DNA from 3 places in the Paenibacillus sp. FSL H7-0943 genome. Region 2 is predicted to be linked to each of the others. Evidence: riboswitches for the same ligand, from Rfam matches in the RefSeq annotation. Region 2 holds a riboswitch; each other region holds the start of a gene.

Region 1 (4,280 bases), 540 kb from region 2:
TGCGCAAACGGCGGATGTGCACGTCATTCTCATGTGCGTTGCAGGAAGGGCAGTTTGTCCCAATTACGCCTTCGTATCCACAGCTGGAGCAGCGGTCAATCGGATGGTTAATGCTGAAATAACTGACCTGTTGTTCGAGCGCATATTTAATGATTTTGATAAAAGCCGATGGGTTGTTGCGGGCATTGCCGTTTAATTCGACATAAGAAATAGCCCCGGCATTGCAGTATTCATGGAAAGGAGCTTCCAAGCTGATCTTCTGAGCAGCACCCAGATCGAAGTATACAGGGATGTGAAAAGAGTTCGTATAATATTCACGGTCGGTTACGCCCGGAATGGAACCCAGTACCTTGCGGTCAACTTTGGTGAATTTACCGGACAAACCTTCTGCTGGAGTTGCGAACAGGGTGATGTTAAGATCCAGTTCCTCACTTTTCCGATCGCAATAGTCCCGCATATGACGCACGATAGCCAGCGCCTTGGCATGAACTTCCATATCCTCGCCATGGTGTTTACCGTACATAGCTTTCATACATTCCGCCATACCGATGAAGCCAAGAGACAGACTGCCATGCTTCAGCAGATCGCCTACAGTGTCATCAGGTGCAAGATGTTCGCCGCCTTCCCAGACGCCTTCTCGCATCATGAAATCGGAAGCTTTAGCTTTTTGTGCGGTTTGGATGTGGAAGCGATGAAGAAGTCCTTCCAGCGCAATATCCATGTAATGATTTAGATCTTCATAGAAGCCAGCTTCGTCTGCGATGGTACGTCTGCCTGTTACTGTGCCGTGTGCCAGACCTAGCCGAACCAGATTCAGTGTATTAAAGGAAAGGTTGCCCTTCCCAGAGCAATGATTACGCCCAAAACGGTCACCGAGCACTCGGGTTCGGCAGCCCATTGTAGCGAACTCCGTATCAGGATCACTTGGATCATAATACTGCAAGTTGAGCGGAGCGTCCAGATTAGCGAAGTTTGGATATAGTCTGCGCGCAGAACATTCAGCCGCTTTTAGGAACAGTTCATAGTTAGGATCGCCTTGCTGTTGATTGATTCCTTGCTTGCATTTGAAGATTTGAATCGGGAACACCGGTGTTTCTCCGCTGCCAAGTCCGTTCATAGTTGCGGTTAGCAGAGAACTGATCACAAGCTGACCTTCTGGTGAAGTACAAGTACCGTAGTTGATGCTGGTAAACGGTATTTGTCCACCGGATCGGCTGGACATGGTATTCAGATTATGTACCATACTTTCAGCCGCTTGCAGAGTTTCGATTTCGGTTTCCTTTAGTGCAAAACGGAACGCTCTTGGATATAACTCCGCCAGATCGGTCCGGCTCATCGTAATCTCGCCCAAAGATTCATCAGCTTGTCCTTCTTCAAAATAATCCAGACCCTTGCGGAACAGCTTGGCGAAGGATTTGGTTACATAAGGTGCCAGATCATAGTCGAGTTTATTGGCGGATACACCACCATATTGAGCATTTTGCTGGGATTGGAAAATAATCGCTACCAGAGACATAGCTGTCATTATTGAGTTCGGAGGACGAACGCTGCCGTTGCCGGTATTGAAACCTTCACGGAGAAGTTTATCAAACGGGATAAAAATACAGTTCGTCGTTCCAATCGCGTATTGATCCAGATCATGCACATAGACGACATTGTCATCAATAGCCTGCACTAGCTGTGGCGGCATCGTAAAATTGCGGGCGTACCATTTTGAATATTCACTGCCGAACTTGCTCATTTTACCGGAGAAACTCTCTCCATTCAAATTGGCATTCTCGCGCAATAGGTCCATATCCCGACTGTCGATAATATCCCGGCCTAAATCAATGAGCTCTTCTAAAAGAACTTCCCGTGCATTTTCTACTCCATTAAATTGTCTCTCCAACAACGTCATTGTACAGCTCTCCTCTCAGTATAAAAGAAAAACATCTATCATCAAATCCATATATCCATAAGAAGTTGGACTGCTATAAGCAGTCGTATATTTGTTCAGATTACATAAAAAAAGCATCCCCTACCCGAGGATGGCAGAAAATGCCCGATGCGTTATGTAAATATCCACACGGATATTTGCAGAGGTCTCTACGCAGATGACCGCATGCGGACACCATCCCTGTTCCTCGCAGGCATCAATAGTTGGTGTCGTCGAAACAGGTAGGTCTCCTGGCTTCCGTGGGATCTCTCGGCGCCTTCCCAAGGGTGTTCCTAACCCTCAGTGGCATTTGCCGGGAGATGTGGATTCTCAAGCTTCCCAGAAGCTTAAGAAGGCCATCCGGTTACAGTGGCGGGACCGCAGCGGATTCTCACCGCGCTTCCCTATTAAGCTCTAAATCCGGTTAAGGATCAAAGCGCCTGTCTCCACTATATTTTGTTGTCGTTAGATAAAAATAACCCAAGATGTTGTGTTTGTAAACAGTTTTTTAGAAAACCCGCGCGGGGAGCGGGTTCTTTAAAAGTACTCCACAAATGATCCACAGGCTGTCCATAAGTAATCCACAATTGATCCACAGGGAGATGCGAAATGATTCATAAATTGTCCGAAAAGATGCCACAAAGAGTCCATAAATATAGTGCAGATGACCCTAGAATTTGCTCATGAGAAAATACCCTTAGCCCAAAGTCATATTTTGGAGTAATCAGAAGAAATAGAAGAGATAAGGGAGGATAATCTTGCTTAGTTTGTGACAGAGCGGTGGAATTGTTACAATGGGAGGAGACAGCTACTATAAAATTTCGAGGAGGTATTCTCATGCCTATTGCTGAAGTTACAGTTATTCCAATTGGAACAGGCAGTACCAGTCTTAGCAGCTATGTTGCGGATATGCAGCGGGTGCTGAAGACAGTAGAAGGGATTACTTATGAACTTACGTCCATGGGGACGATCATCGAAGGGCCTCTGCAACGCATTTTTGCCGCGGTAGAAGCTTTGCATGAGTCTCCTTTTGCCGCAGGTGCAGAACGTGTCTCTACCTCACTTAAAATAGACGACCGCCGCGATAAACCCTCTACTAGCCGTGGAAAGTTAGAGTCTGTGGAGCGTAAGCTACAGGTGGATTAGCATTTTAGAAGGGCGGAAAACAGGGAGAAATAGGCTTGCGTTTCTGGCTGGAAGTTGTATAATATTTTTTGTTTGACAGAAAAACAGCGTTAAGCTGGTGTAGCTCAGGGGTAGAGCAACGCACTCGTAATGCGTAGGCCGGGGGTTCAATTCCCTTCACCAGCATATCTAAGAATGGCGCAATGGCGCGGTTTTCCGGGATTCCGGGACCGTGCCATTTTTCGTTAAATCCCCCTGACTTCTTCCATTCTTCTACCCTTTATCCGAGTAAAGTGGGTGTCTCGTCAATTTTCTCCACTTCTTTTCGGGTTCCTAGAATAGAATCTCAGATACATCGGGGCACTGCTTCCTGCAAGTTGGGGAGAACATGTGAATAAGTACCCAGGGTGATATTTATTGATGAATGGCCTAATCTTTCCTGAAGTCGAATATGATGGACAGCCAATGCCGTTCCCTGTTCTTCTGGAGAAACGTATCAAGGAAGATAAGACATGGCGCGAAATCGCTAATGAAAACGGTATGACTAGTGGTCACTGTCGAGCAGACGGAAGGTGTGGCGCAAGCTGACAGCAATCAGAATGAAGAATGGTGGAGGAGGAGCAGCATAAGCTGCTTTTCTCTTGCGGGGGCAGATCGGTTAGATGGTAATTACTATAAAAATAAAAAAAGACACCACAAGGTGTCTTAGTACAGATACTTTTCGCTCGAATTTCACGAGCTCGTCAGTGAACTGAGTTCATAAGCAAGACTGGCTACGGCTAACAGATGAAGAGATAAAGTAATATCAATGTTAAAATGTGCGGTAATATTAATTTTCATAGATAACCACGCTCCTAAAGTATAAATACACATAAAGAAAACTTTATAAAGCGCTTGGCCTGCCATCATCAGTGCCAGGTAGCCATCCTGTACAGACGCCTTAGCGTTTCGACAATAACATTATACTTAATATTTTGTGTTTTGCCAAAAAAAGGACCCCCTATTCTTGGTCGGGGTGGCGGTTCTGTGTGGTTTCTCAGCGCTTTGGAATCATGATGGTCATTGAGGCTCCACGCACGCGGCTGCAGAATGATCAAATGGAAGTTACGTTTCGGTATTCATATCTGCTGTATGCTCTGAACTTGATTATCCAAAATAACGGGCAGCAAGTTCAGAAGGTTAACGGATTTTTTATTGATACAGGTTGAATTTAATGTTTGATACTGTTGTTATGCTAACG
Region 2 (4,280 bases):
ACACTCCGCCTTCACATTATCTTATGATCTATCTATTTTTATCGGTCGGAAGGGCTAAGAGTTTGATGATTTTTTAAATATTGTGTCGAATAAAAGTATATATTGTCATAAAACGACTTTCCTCAAATATAAAAAGGACGGGCACCCGATCCGCTATTACTCCGAATCCAAGTGTGCCCGCCTACTCAAACTTCCTCTTCCTTATTCTCCAGAGGTATAGTACCAGTACAAAGTATCACCGTTCTGCAAAATATAACTGTCTGCACTGATGCTTGGATCCGCATCCCGGTTCGTTTTATACTTCCATCCGCTGCTTGGGCCTCCATCAAATTCAGCCAACCCTTCAATAGATTTCACGTAGATGCTTCCAGCGTTGCCGGATGATACTACCTTAGTCCCTAATTGACTGACTAGTAAGCTATAAGCCGTTTCGCCCTCTTTTAGAGCTACTGTTGTACTGGCTAGGATGGTTCCTTTCCGGCTATCTCCAATCACTGAGAGGGTAGCGGTAGCTTTTGCTGGAGCAATAACAGACGATCCGACAGTCAGAGACTGAGTATAACGCGCTACGCTCGGTACGCTGTCTTTAGTATAACCGGTAACAGTCAGTGTATAGCTATTTGCCGGGAGACCCCCATCAACAACAGCTACACCTTGTTCATTCGTGATTACCTTCTTATCACCAATCGAAACCTGCACACCTGCAGCCGGTGAGATAACCGGATCAGAAGTGAAGCTTTCCTGATTCCACACCCACTTTTTCTGTGAAACCTTTACAGTAAAAGCTTCATTAGCTTTTGGCTGTGATGGGGAAAGCACCACAGAATCTACAACCTGTGTATTTTCTCCTGCATAATAGACAAGCACACGATCGGATTCCTGTAGTTCGAACGCATCCATACCCACACTTGGATATATCCACTCCCCGCCGCGTGATACCACGAAGCTCCACCATCCGTCGTAAGTACCTTGCGAAACTCCATGGATACCTGATACAAAGTTGCCATAAGACGATTTGGTGATATCTACTTTAAAATCATCGGTAGACCCTAGTTGTTGCAACGCTTCAAGGGCATTGGAGGCTTTTAAAGTCCCCTCACTAATCAACCCTTCCGGGCCTTCAACGGTAAGCGAAGCTGTTACATTCTTAGAAATCACCTTTAGAGCTTTTGTATATTTAGCAATCGTTGGGGCTTTACCTTCACGGTAGCCAGTTACAGTCAGTGTATAGTCACCTGCGGGCATATTTCCTGAGAATACGGCCTCACCTTTAGCATTCGTCGTTACCTTGTGAGCTCCAATTTGGACCTGAACACCCGCAGCTTTTGCAGTTACAGGAGAGGAAGTATTCGTAGCAGCGTCCCATTTCCACGTCTTACTAGTTACAGTGACGGTAAAAGAATCGCCCTCTTTAAGATTTGCTTTGGAAAGCGTAACGGAATCCACAAGCTTAGTGTCGTCTCCGGCATAATAAACCAGTACCTGATCTGAATCTTTAAGTACAAAATCACTCATGCCTACATCGGGATTAATCCATTTTCCGTCACGCGATACAACATACATCCATCCGTCATAACCACCAAAGCTTCCAGCAGCAATACTTCCGATGCCAGTCACATAACTGCCCGAAGGATTCGTGATCGGCAAGTTCGTTTGAAGCGCCAGCTTCTCTAACGCTCCAAGTGCGTTGCCAGCATAGGCGTACCCTTGTGCCAACGTGGCCTGTGGTCCCTCAATCGTTACTGGAGCGTAGATGAGTGAGCTCTGAATGGAGGATTTGGAAAAATCGTATAGCTTACTGTTGCTTCCTTTATACAGCAAATTATAGGCAACCAGCGCCTGAAGCCCTTGCTCTGTCGCCAGAACATTACTGCTTCCACCACGGCTATGGGTGAAGCTACCATCAGCTAGACGATAGCTAAGCAGGTTCTCCATTAGATCCACTTTGTTTTTGGTGTATTCTAATCCACTAGGATCAACTCCGAAGGATGTGAGTCCAAGGATTGCTTGTGCGCTACTTTCAGCACTGTCACCGTAACCCCCATGGCTATCTTGAGCTGCGGATAACCAGGCTACGGCTTGTAGCCCTGCTAAGTAGGCTTCGGGATTATTTTTATGTGCCGCCAGAGCCGTCAAGGTTATCGCTGTCATATCAGGCTCACTTGCGCCTGAGGTTAGTGCAAAGCCCCCATCTGGATTCTGTTTGGAGAGAATCTCCGTAAGGAGCTTATCCGCCGTCCATTTCGCGTCACTTGGGATATTATATTTACCAGAATCCAGCGCAAGTAAAGCATATACCGGATTATTAAGCGTCTGTTCACTGAGCTTGCTGTTATTATAAATTTTCTCAATCAGATTATAGCCAGGAGTCGTTCCGTTACCAGCAAAGCTAGTAGGATCTGCACCAATCGCTCTCACTGCGAGCACGATTCGAGCATAATCGGTTACATTGGCGAAATTTCCAGCTGCATCCTTTACTTTTTTCTCAAGCTCTGAATGGTAACTAGCTGGCAGCTTGTACCCTGCTTGCGCTAATCCAATGGCTTGCCAATCCGATTGCACGCCACCTTTCAAGAGATATTCTGCAGCCGCATAAGTCGCATCCGCAACATTAATCCGCTCCGCAGCAGTTGCCTCCAGACCGGCGCCAGCGCTCGCTTCTGCAAATATTTGTCCCGCCGGAGCAAGAGATGTTCCTAGAATTGAAATGACCATGAATAAGGCCAGCCCAAGTGCTACAAACTTGGAAGACATGATTTTCTTCATTGTTTAACCTCTTTCTGTATAAGAATGGGTACTGCCGGGAATAAGACGCATAACATAAAGACCGCCCCTTTGGAGGGCGGTCAGGGAAGATTACAAATTGAGGCTGCGGCGCTTGCTTCCTGCCAACAGTCCATCTGTATATGTTCCACATTCTTACCCCACGAAGAATAGAAACGCTCACGAAAAAGGCAGGTCTCCTGGCTAATGCTTCATCGCTGTTCTTCACCTTCCCACCCTACCTTCGGGGCAGTGGCTTATAGAAGAAACGCTCCGCACATACAGTGGCGGGACCGCGCCGGACTCTTGCACCGGACTTCCCTTTTAAGCAGACGACTAGATTGATAGAGTCTGCACCTTTTCCAGTATGTAGTATCTTATTTTGACATCCATAATCATATCTATTAATACATAGCATGTCTATAGAAAAGCTTAGTATGGGCAGCAAAAAAATGAACAGCAATACGCCACCTTCCGGTAGTTATTGCTGTTCAGAAAGCTTGTTATTCTGCTGTTCCTTCCGGACTTGCAGTTGGGGAGGGTTCAGCACTTGAATCAGAAGCTGGTGGAATATTAGGATCGGGATCTACGATCAGTGTAAATCTTCCGGCTTTGATCATACTTTTCTCTAGAATTGTCACTCCAGGCTCCAATGTAACCTCAACCTGATAGGAAGGTTGTTCACCTTCAGTCACAGCTGTTGCGGAAGGCAACCCAGTGCTGTCCTCAGTATCAGAGGAAGGCGTAGGAGACGGAGATGCATCAGCTACAGCATTAGTAGCATCTGCACCTTCTGCTGTTCCTCCAGTAGTGCCAGCGGTATCTGACTCGTCAGCGGTGTTTCCCTCATCCGTCCCATCCGTTAACGGCACTGGACAAGTGCCATTCGTGGCAGCGACCTTAAAGCTTTTATCTATCTCTGTAGACGAAGACATTAAACTAATCTCAGTCGGTTGAAACTGCACACAGTCATCTGCACTTGCGAAGGTGAACACCAATATGCTGCTCCCCTTATCTCCTTCGACGCTCTGATCCTTCAAGTATACTGAAGCTGGAGGCAGCATATTGCCTGCACTCTGAACAGGGGTCGGCTCAGGGCTTGTCCCCGGCAGAGCCGTCTTCGTATCATCCGGACGCAGCATACTGAATACGATAATTGCAATAATCACCAGAATACCCGTAATGGAGCCGGAGATTAAGAGTCGAAATCGGCTGCGGCTGATCCAGCGCGCCAGCGGGGAAGCCAGTTGGGAACGGGCTTCATTGTACACATTTTGCAGAGCAGGCCGAGCTGCCGCGACATAGTTCTTTCGGAATTCCCGATTCTTGAACGCTTCACGATCACTGCTCAGGAAATACTTCAGAATCGCCTTACGGTAACCCGGTTGCAGCTTTTTATTCGAAACCGTAAATAAAGGATTGCCTTGCGACCAAGCAAAAAACCGATAGATGATTTCTTTGTCGGAACCGGCTTTACGCTTTAACAGCTCCAGAAGCGCATCGTAATCCAGCGGACC
Region 3 (4,280 bases), 3.0 Mb from region 2:
CATGGCTACGTGAAGTCTCAATGGAGATTACATCAGCATCCATAGCCGATATGGAATCGATCATGTCATTGAATTCGCTATAGCACATATGCGTATGAATTTGTGTCGTAGCCTTCACATGGTTCGTAGCAACGCGGAACGACTTCACTGCCCAGTTCAGGTAATGCTCACGGTCTTCTGCCTTAAGCGGAAGTCCTTCACGTATAGCCGGCTCATCCACTTGAATCATTTCGATGCCTGCATCTTCCAACGCTTTTACTTCATGGCGAAGGGCAAGAGCAATTTGATTGGCTACCTCTTCCCGGCTGAGATCATCACGTACAAATGACCAATTGAGGATAGTTACAGGACCCGTCAACATTCCTTTAACCGGAAGCTTCGTCAACGATTGTGCATAGACACTTTCTTTAACAGTCATAGGCTGTATAAATGCAACATCCGCGTAGATCACCGGTGGCTTAACGCAACGGGAACCGTAGGATTGAACCCAGCCATTACTAGTAAACAAGTATCCGTCCAGCTTTTCTCCGAAAAACTCCACCATATCTGTACGCTCGAACTCACCGTGGACCAGAACATCCAGACCTAGCTTTTCTTGGAAGGTAATTGCATCCGCGATCTGCTCACGAACAAATCCATCATAACGCTCCTGATTCCAGACCCCTTTACGCCATTTCAATCTCGCCTGACGCACTTCTACTGTCTGCGGGAAGCTACCAATTGTAGTGGTTGGCAGAAGTGGAAGCTGCCATTTCTCTTGCTGCACCTTTAAGCGTTCAGCAAAAGGCAAACTGCGTTGGTCCGGCAAAGCTGCAAGTGCAAGCACTTGCTCCGCCACATCCTTACGACCACGCTCAGGTAGTGCGCGGAATGCTGCAATAGCTTCACGACTAGCGGCCAGCGCTGCTTTAGCAGCTTCTCCTTTATCTGCGAGGGCTGCTCCGAGCAAACTAAGCTCTGCAAGCTTCTCATCGGCAAAAGCTAACGCATTCTTAACTGTCGCCTTCAGCTTCACCTCACCTTGAACGGTGACTGGGACATGCAGCAGACTGCAAGAAGGCTGAAGAATAAGACGATCAAGCGGCACATGAACGCTGAGCTTTTCTACCAGTTGCAGCTTAGCGTCTAAATCGGAACGCCAGATGTTCCGTCCATCAATAATTCCGGCACCCAGCCATTTGTCCTTCGGCCAGCCAAGACGTTCGATAGAAGCCAGATTCGCTCCACCATCGTGCACAAAGTCAAGACCCAAGCCTTGAACAGGCAACTCTAGCAGTGCCTCCAACGGTTCAGCAGCTTCGAAATACGTCTGTAAAATAATATTCAAGCCCGGCACGGAGCCGGCAATTTCTGTGTATATCGAGTTAAGCAGTGTTAATTCTTCTTTACTTATGCCTGTAACAATCGCTGGCTCATCGATTTGTACCCAGCTTACCCCTTCTTGCTTCAGTTCCTGTAGCAGTTGAACATAGACTGGAACAAAACGTGCAGCAATCTTGGCGATATCTGCCGCTGCGTAACCTTTGGACAGCTTAAGGAAGGTATACAGACCTAAAAGTACCGGTTTACCTTCAATCCCTGCCTGCGATTTAGCAAAACGATAAGCCGCTAGAGGTTTATTTTCAGTCAGGCGTGGTGTTTGTGTGCCGATCTCTGGAACGATATAGTGATAGTTCGTATTGAACCATTTGGTCATCTCACAGGCAGTAGCCTCAGCATTACCACGGGCCATTGCAAAATAAAGATCAAGCCCGATGTCGCCGCCATCATACGTGTACCGTGGAGGTACAATTCCAAACATAACAGCCGTATCCAACACATGGTCATAAAAAGTAAAATCATTTACCGGAATAAGCTCAATTCCTGCCTCTTGCTGGGTCTTCAAATGCTGCAGCTGAATTGCTGCCATTTCGGAGCGGAATTGCTCCTCATTTATTTTCCCCTGCCAGTAGGCTTCCAGTGTCTTTTTCCATTCGCGGTTCTTTCCGATTCTCGGATATCCAAGATTGCTTACTTTTACTTTATTCGTCATCTCGATACACTCCCTCTTCCATCTCTTATTTCAAACTCCAAAGCTACTTGCTTTCCTATAAAAAAGAGCGCCCTTCCCTAAAAAAGTCAAAGGGAAAGACGCCCATGATATACCCATGGTTAACGTCTAACACCTCCCTATCTTCCGTAGGTGAAGCAGTGCTGTTGAAACAGGCAGGTCTCCTGGCTAGCGGCGTCAACATCTTGAGCAGTCTTCCCAGCAGTAGTAAATTGCCAGTGACCTCTGTTGCTCGAGATTCTTCCGTTACAGTGGCGGGACCGCATCGGCTTCGAACCGAATTTCCCTATTAAGCCTACCGAATTACTATTTTCCGGTCAGCACCTGTCTCCGATATCATTCATCATTTGAGTGTCTTAATCTGATGTCATCATACGTGAAAGCCCCAGCAATCTGCAATAGATTACTGGGACTTCTGTTATATCGATTCCTTATAACGGACTTAGAAAAATACGAAATATACTACAGCAGCAAGAATTATACGGTATATAGCAAACGGTAAGAGCTTGATACGATTGATCAGTTTTAAGAAGAATCGCATCGATAACAGCGCAAATAGGAAGGCACTAATAAAGCCTGCGATAAAAAACGGCAATGCATCCATGGTGAAATATTGCCAGTTTTTCATCAGTGACAACAGACTGGCACCTGCCATGATGGGTACTGCCATAATAAACGTAAAATCAGCAGCGGCACGATGGCTCATCCCGAGAAGTACGCCACCAGAAATCGTCGAGCCCGAGCGTGAAAATCCAGGCCATAACGAAAAACACTGTACAAGACCTACACCAAGTGCCTGTTTGTATGTAATCTGATCTACACTCTCAGTTCTGATCTTCTTCGGCCCAAACAGATCGGCAATAATCATTAATACAGCCCCAATCACTAGACCAATTAACACTGTTGAGGTAGAGAATAAATGCTCATCAATATAATCATTAAACAGAACACCTAACACACCTGCAGGCACTAACCCTACCAGAACCTGAGTCAGCTTGAGATGCCCGCCCTGCTCCAACTGCGGTAGCTCCTCTGTTACAGGATCCAACTGCTTACGGCTGAAACGCTTTAAGCCTAACAAATCAATGAACCGATTTCTAAAAATCACAACAACCGCTAATATTGAACCCAGTTGAATAACTACTTTGAAGGTATTTGCCGTATATTGTCCAAATAACTCCTGTGATTTCAGCCACATATCATCAACAATAATCATATGACCCGTGGAGGATACTGGAGCAAATTCGGTTAAACCTTCAACAAGCCCCAAAATAATGGCTTTAATAATCGTTAATAGCTCCATGTGTTTCCCTCCTTTTTAATAGTCATTTCTATTATCAGTCCTCTACCCGCTTAGCCCTCAGTGTTCATTCTCCGGCTGCGTTTGCGGAAGTACAGAAACCCAAGGATAACTAATCCGCCAGCAATTAGTACATAGACTACATTGGAGTACACATCCATGTACATGGCAATGTCTTCCCAGGATTCGCCCAATGCCGCGCCAATAAGCACAAGCAGCAAATTCCATCCCAATGTGCCAATCGTTGTGAAGATCATAAATACTCCAAATTTCATGCCCGACATTCCCGCCGGAATCGAAATCAGACTGCGGACCAGCGGAACCATCCGACAAAACAATACAGTCCAGTAGCCATATTTATCAAACCAGGCGTCAGCCTTGTGGATATCTTTTTTAGTGACGCGAATTAGGCCCCCCCAGCGTTCAACCAGTTTCTCTAACCGGCTCACATCCAATAATCGGCCAATATAATAGAGAATTACTGCACCCAGTAGTGAGCCAGCCGTGGCAGCAATGATTACACCAGGGATCGTCAAGCTCGTCGTAGTCGTCATAAATCCTCCAAAGGGCAGGATCACTTCTGAAGGAATTGGTGGAAATATATTTTCAAAGGCCAGCATCAGAAAAATACCGAAGTAACCAAACTGCTCCATAAAATCTGTAATCCATGCTTGCATCTTGTTACCCCCATTTCTCATATCAAGTTCTTCTTCAGGTTGCGTAAATAGCGGCTGCGAATAAAAAAGAAGTATAGTCCTTGAACAGCCAAATATCCGAGTAACACCGCGCCTGTCTCCGTTGCGATAGATAAGTAGAACAACCGTTGAAGCGCAATAAAGGCAAACACACTGTGTAAAATAGCTATTCCGACCGGCACAAAAAACAACAAAGACAGCTGAATCGTAACTATTCGATTGAGTTCTTTATCCG

What was found. A riboswitch is a leader RNA that binds a small molecule or an ion and turns the genes downstream of it on or off. The one in region 2 is predicted to bind cobalamin.
Region 1: linked by a shared signal. The riboswitch ahead of NSQ55_RS02430 (anaerobic ribonucleoside triphosphate reductase) and the one ahead of NSQ55_RS04720 (DUF4430 domain-containing protein) in region 2 are both predicted to bind cobalamin.
Region 3: linked by a shared signal. The riboswitch ahead of metE (5-methyltetrahydropteroyltriglutamate--homocysteine S-methyltransferase) and the one ahead of NSQ55_RS04720 (DUF4430 domain-containing protein) in region 2 are both predicted to bind cobalamin.

What each region holds. Positions count from the first base shown of each region.
Region 1 is NZ_CP150148.1:549,971-554,250, forward strand. It holds gene NSQ55_RS02430 (anaerobic ribonucleoside triphosphate reductase) at 1-1,897, opposite strand, end outside; cobalamin riboswitch at 2,139-2,374, opposite strand; gene NSQ55_RS02435 (MTH1187 family thiamine-binding protein) at 2,753-3,061, shown strand; tRNA gene NSQ55_RS02440 (tRNA-Thr) at 3,155-3,226, shown strand; gene NSQ55_RS02445 (hypothetical protein) at 3,461-3,628, shown strand; gene NSQ55_RS02450 (hypothetical protein) at 4,069-4,248, shown strand.
Region 2 is NZ_CP150148.1:1,092,099-1,096,378, reverse strand. It holds gene NSQ55_RS04720 (DUF4430 domain-containing protein) at 202-2,766, opposite strand; cobalamin riboswitch at 2,936-3,139, opposite strand; gene NSQ55_RS04715 (glycosyltransferase) at 3,267-4,280, opposite strand, start outside.
Region 3 is NZ_CP150148.1:4,954,832-4,959,111, forward strand. It holds gene metE (5-methyltetrahydropteroyltriglutamate--homocysteine S-methyltransferase) at 1-2,032, opposite strand, end outside; cobalamin riboswitch at 2,187-2,393, opposite strand; gene NSQ55_RS21780 (undecaprenyl-diphosphate phosphatase) at 2,493-3,353, opposite strand; gene NSQ55_RS21785 (DedA family protein) at 3,404-4,027, opposite strand; gene NSQ55_RS21790 (FtsX-like permease family protein) at 4,045-4,280, opposite strand, start outside.